2 regions of the Limosilactobacillus secundus genome follow, and region 2 is predicted to be linked to the other one. Evidence: predicted binding sites of a transcription regulator. Region 2 holds the regulator's gene; the other holds the start of a gene.
The links. The regulator CtsR, encoded in region 2, represses protease genes until heat stress. The targets are predictions, from matches to a motif close to TTGGTCAAAAAAGGTCAAANA.

Region 1: the regulator CtsR is predicted to act here: its motif matches at 1,286-1,306, upstream of ftsH (ATP-dependent zinc metalloprotease FtsH).

The regions. Positions count from the first base shown of each region.
Region 1 covers NZ_JAJGUA010000044.1:7,798-11,015, forward strand. The annotation lists gene ftsH (ATP-dependent zinc metalloprotease FtsH) at 1-1,229, opposite strand, end outside; gene hpt (hypoxanthine phosphoribosyltransferase) at 1,462-2,004, opposite strand; gene tilS (tRNA lysidine(34) synthetase TilS) at 1,997-3,218, opposite strand, start outside.
Region 2 covers NZ_JAJGUA010000026.1:92,977-96,194, forward strand. The annotation lists gene LMB57_RS03065 (ATP-dependent Clp protease ATP-binding subunit) at 1-1,552, opposite strand, end outside; gene LMB57_RS03070 (CtsR family transcriptional regulator) at 1,567-2,034, opposite strand; gene adhP (alcohol dehydrogenase AdhP) at 2,208-3,218, opposite strand, start outside.

The sequences.
Region 1 (3,218 bases), on a different contig from region 2:
TCGTTTAATAGGTTAGCTAAGTCAGCCCCGACAAAACCAGGAGTCTGTTTAGCAATTTCCTTTAAATCAACGTCACTTGCCATTGGCTTGTTCTTAGCATGAACTCGTAAAATGGCTTCACGACCCTTAACATCTGGCCGCCCTACTAAAATCTTTCGGTCAAAACGTCCTGGACGCAAGAGGGCAGGATCCAAGACATCAGAACGGTTGGTAGCTGCCATCACGATGATTCCTTCATCACCTTGGAAACCATCCATTTCAACTAACAATTGGTTCAAGGTTTGTTCACGTTCATCGTGACCGCCGCCCATGCCATTTCCACGGCGCCGACCAACAGCATCAATTTCATCAATGAAGATGATTGCTGGAGCAGCTTTCTTGGCTTGATCAAACAAGTCACGAACACGACTAGCACCAACACCGACGAACATTTCAACAAAGTCAGACCCAGAGATTGAGAAGAATGGCACCCCTGATTCACCGGCAACTGCCTTAGCGAGCAAGGTCTTACCAGTACCTGGAGGCCCCTCTAGTAAAACACCAGATGGAATACGAGCACCAAGCTTAGTGAATTTCTTTGGATTCTTCAAAAATTCAACGATTTCAACTAATTCTTGTTTCTCTTCTTCTTCACCGGCAACATCTGAGAAACGAACTTTGTTTTTCTTAGCATCAGATGGCTTAGCCTTGGTCTTGCCAAAGCTCATCACTCCACGGCCACCGCCACCTTGACCAGCTTGACCCATCATCATGTAGAAGAAGAAAATCATGATGACTAATGGCAAGACAGTCAACAATAGGTTCATCCAGACACTATTAGATTCTTCAGCACGAGTACTAATCTTTACATTATGACGGTTAGCATAGTTTTGAAGTTGACTAACAGTTACGTCACTTTCCAAAACAGAACTTTGGAATTGCGTTACCTTATTGTTTCGTTGTGGTGTAAGAGCAAAGCCAGTATTGTTGGCGGAATTGTCATTATTTGGCTGGGGTTTACGGTAAGTACCCGTAACCTTATATACACCACCATTGGGCTGAAGCTGAACGCTCTTAACCTTATTACTCTTCAGTTCGGAGATAAACTCGCTTTGGGAAACTGTCTTACTTTGTCCTGTTGAGGTATTGCCCCCAAAGAAGAAGTAGGCGATTCCCATAATACACAAGAACATCACGGCATAGAAGAGAACGTTATGAGTAAAATTATTTTTTTTACGATTGTTGTTCATAACAACCTCCTATCTACCAGCAACGATATTTTATAATTGTAGTCACTATCATAGCATATTTGACAAATATTGACTATTAATTTCACAGAAGAATTAATAGTTTTATCGCCAATGTTATTAATAATATACACTACATATTTACGGATCCATAAAAATGGACGTTAATTAAGAATATCTTTAAAATACCGTCCATTTAATATTGATTTTCCGTCATCCTAATTATCTAACATTTTTAATCATTTTGGTATACAGATGGCTTCAAAATTCCAACATATGGCAAATTTCGGTAGAATCCCTTGTAGTCAAGACCATACCCAACCAAGAATTCTTTAGGAACCGTAAAGCCAACATAGTCAGGGTCAACATCTACTTTCCGACCTTCTGGCTTATTTAATAATGAACAAACCTTGATACTCTTTGCTCCCCGGTCAGCTAAAAGGTCCATCAAGTATTTCAAAGTACGACCAGTATCAACAATATCTTCCATAATTAGAACATGCCGGTCTTTAACATCTGTTTTCAAATCATGAATAAGTTTAACTTTTCCAGTCGAACCTAAGCCACCAAAATAACTAGAAACATCAATAAAGTCGATTTGGGCCATGATGTCTAGCCGTTCGATCATATCAACAGTAAATAAAACTGCCCCGCTTAAAACGGAAATGATAATTGGTCGTTTATCCTTATAATCTTTTGTTAAGTCCGTTGCTAATTCGTCCATTCGTTTGCCAAGCATTTCTTCACTATATAAGACACGCTCAATATCGTTATTCATTTACCTTCTTCTCCTTATTTTTTATTCCAATAAAACATGGCTGCCACGTCTGCTGATAGCCGGTTGGCCGTTCAAACCAACTCCACTTTCGATTAACTATCCAGACAACCTCGTCATGCGCATCAACTAGGACCATTTGCTGGTCACGCTGTTTTCGGGAAACTTTTTGGTCGATTAGAACCCGTTTAGCTAACTGGTGATGACCATTTTTCAAGCGAATACGATCTTTTTGTCGCCATTGTCGTAGCCGTAGTGGAAATTGATCAGGAGCAAGCCATTGCGAAACTACCTGTTCTTCATCCTTAAAAAACGACTTTTCAGCTGACACTGCCATTAAGTTTATTGAATCTACTTGATACCATTGTTCCAATTTTATCACATGATCTTGGGGCTTTTGTAGGTTCTCAAGCGGATTATCTATTTTTTTTAACGCACAAGTAGCGTAGGTTTTCTCAAGAATATATTGGTGCGACAATTTAACGATTTGCTGTGGCTTTTTCTCGTTTTCTAAGGTCTGCAGCAATTCATCAAGTTGTCGGTCCTTAATATCATATATCCCTTGTTTATTAAACCATTGTCGTAAAATTTCTTTTCGAATAATTTCCTTGTTTTTCGATAATCTTGCCAGGCTCATCCTTCCTTGTTGATCAATACATGTTGCTAATTGATCTGCAACTTCTTGGTCACGCCAGGCAATAAGATCCGTTAACTGTTGATGATAGCTTTCGAGGTGAGAAAGCAACTGAGGATTTTCCTCTTCAAGCATTGGGATTATCGCATGTCGAAATCGATTCCGTTGAATGTTCAAGTCCTTATTTGTCTTATCCTCATACCACTTAAGATGATGCTGTAAAGCATATTTCTTTAGCTGTTGCTTGCTAAAGGGTAAAAGTGGCCGAATTAAGGTTCCAGAAGCAAATGGTCGCCGATCCCGTATTCCCACTAATTGACTCAGTTGACCACCACGAGTCATCTTCATCAGCATTGTTTCTGCTAAATCATTTTGGTGGTGTGCCGTGAGCAGGATTTTTGCTTGGCTATCTTCCATCACTTCCCGAAAAAAATGGTAGCGGGCTTGCCGAGCAGCGTTTTCGACTCCGGTCTGTGGATGAAGAGTTTGTGGCCAGTGTGCAACCGCTAGTTTTAAATCATTTTGTTTACAATATTGCCGAATAAACTGTTCTTCAAGCCGACTTTGTTTTCGTAATTCATGG
Region 2 (3,218 bases):
GATGAAGAACCTTTTCCAAGTTAACCAGTCGTTCACTCTCACTCTTCTTCAATTGAGTTAAAGGAACCCCTGTCCATTCAGCAACAACTTGCGCAATGTTTTCACCAGTTACTTTCAATTTATAGTTATGAGATTCCTTTTGTTGAGTGCGTTGCTTTTTGCGGTCAATCTTATCTTTTAGTGCTAATTCTTGTTGACGAAGAGTAGCTGCACGATCAAAGTCTTGATTATCAATTGCTTCTTCTTTTTGGGTTCTCAAATCTTCTAACTGACTTTCTAATGAAGGCTGATGATTTTTCTTATCTTCAGCATCAATTCGAACCATAGCTGCCGATTCATCAATAAGGTCAATTGCTTTATCCGGCAAGAACCGATCCGAAATATAACGATCTGACAATTTAACTGCTTCTTCTAGCGCTTCATCGGTAATCTTAGCATGATGGTGCTCCTCATACTTTGGTCGCAGTCCTCGCAGGATTTGTAGAGTTTGGTCAGTAGTCGGCTCATCAACTTGAACAGTGGCAAAGCGTCGTTCAAGTGCCGCATCCGATTCTATATATTTCTGATATTCATCAAGCGTAGTAGCACCAATTGTTTGCAACTCGCCTCGTGCCAAGGCAGGTTTCAAAATATTGGATGCATCAATTGCACCTTCAGCGCCACCAGCACCAATTAAGGTATGGAGTTCATCAATAAAAAGAATCACATGCCCGTCATTTTGAATTTCATCAATTACTTTTTTAAGACGATCTTCAAATTCTCCTCGATACTTGGTACCTGCAACTAATGATCCCATATCAAGCATCATCAAACGTTTATTAGCCAATTCAGCTGGAACCTTACCATCAACCATCCGCTGAGCAAGTCCTTCAGCAATCGCCGTTTTCCCTACCCCCGGTTCTCCAATCAAAACAGGGTTATTCTTGGTACGGCGACTGAGAATTTGTTCCACACGTTTAACTTCCTTATTTCGACCAATTACAGGATCAAGCTGGCCGTTCCGAGCAAGTGCTGTCATATCACGAGCTAGTTTATCTAATGTTGGTGTACCAGTTTGCTGGGGCCGTCGACGAGATGATTGACGATTAGAATTGCGTTGCTGACTATCAGCAATCCCCAACCGACGTAAGATTACTTTTCTCATCTGCCGCGGAACAACATCTAAACTATACAAGATTCGTGAAGATAGGACACTTTCATCCGCAATTAATGCTAATAACAAGTGTTCAGTGCCAATTTTTAATGCATGCATTTGTTGAGCTTCTCGCCCAGCTAATGATAATACCTGCTTTGCTTTTGGTGAATATGGAAGATAATCTGAAGCTCCCAGATTTTCCAGCGTTCCATAGCCAATCAAGCGTTCAATTTCTTCACGAATATCATCGCTTGTAATAGAAAATTGTTCAAATATTTTGTTAGCAATCCCATCTTTATCCATTGAGAGGGCAAGCAAAAGGTGTTCAGTCCCTACTGCTTGGTGTTTAAAGTATTTCGCTTGTTCTTGTGCAATTGCTAGAACATGCTTTGCACTTGGCGTGAACATATTATCCATGTACAATCCCCCTTTTAACTTTCATAGCGAAGTCGATTCAAGAATGATACTAATATACGAGCGCGAAGTTGATCTTCAATCTTACTATCATTAACTGCTAGCGCTTGTTTAGATAATGCAACAAGCATAAGGTCTCCTTCACGCCTCGTAATCACGTCTTCTTCATATAACGTTCGAACAATATCAAAAGCATCACGTTCACGAACCGAGTCGCCAATTGCTTGAATAAGTGAGTTTAGCACGTTTACATCATCAAGTAAATTAACTCGCTCGATTCGAATGTATCCGCCGCCTCCACGCTTACTCTTTACTAAATAACCATTTTGAATGGTAAACCTAGTCTTAATAACATAATTAATTTGTGACGGTACCACATCAAACTGGTTGGCAATCTCAGAACGACGAATTTCGACCTGAGCTGAGTCACCAAGTATTTCTTTTAAGTATGCTTCGATAATATCTGAAATACTTTTATTTTCCATTATATCACCTCGGCTCTTTTGACTAATCTTGACCATTATTTTAACACACTTTTAGAGTCGGCGCCTACCTGTATGACCATTCAGTTACACATTTAAGAAAATAATAAAGACTAGTGAAGCATTCAAGTGCAACACTAGTCTTTTAGAGAATTAAATATGAACTACTTTTTTAATTAATCGTTATCGTTGTGAACAAAATCAACAACATTCCGACCAACAACCTTGTTATCCTTAAGTTCTTGGATCATATCATTAATTTCGCTTAACTTACGAGTCTTAACAATTGGGTGAACCTTACCTTCGGCACCAAATTGGAAACATTCAGCTAAGTCTTGACGGGTACCAACTAGTGAACCAGCAACAATGATACCATCAAGAACCGTCTTAGCAATGTTAAGCTTCATGTCACCTTGTGGAAGAGCAACAGCAACAAGTTTACCATCTGGGCGAAGTGAATCAACCGCTTGGTCAAATGCTGATGCAGAAACAGCTGTTACTACAGCAGCATTAACACCGCCAACCTTTTCTTGAATTTGCTTATCAACATCACCGTCATGACGGTTAATTAAAATTTCAGCACCATTCTTCTTAGCAGCTTCAAGCTTATCAGGATTACCATCAACGGCGATAACATGAGCACCAAATACGTTGTGAGCAAATTGAATTCCCAAGTTACCTAAACCACCGGCACCAACGATTGATACCCATTGACCTGGTTTGATGTCAGCAACCTTTAATGCTTTGTACATCGTAACACCAGCACAAGTTAATGAAGTAGCTTCAACAGGATCAAGACCTTCTGGAACCTTAACAGCGTAATCAGCTGGCACGATACATTGCTCAGCCATTGCACCGTCAGCAGTGTAACCTGCATTAAGAACGTTACGACAAAGAGTTTCACGACCTGTTAAACAATATTCACAGTGTCCACACCCCTTGAAGAACCATGCAATTGATACACGATCGCCAACTTTTAAGGAAGTAACTCCAGGGGCAACTTTAGATACACGGCCAACCCCTTCATGACCGATAATACGACCTGGCTTCTTACCAAAGTCTCCAGCAGCAACGTGTAAATCAGTGTGACAAAGGCCACAATATTCCATGTCAACTAAAGCTTCACCGGGCTTCAAATCCCGCAGTTGAACATCTTTAACAGTAACAAAACCGTCTACTGGATCATT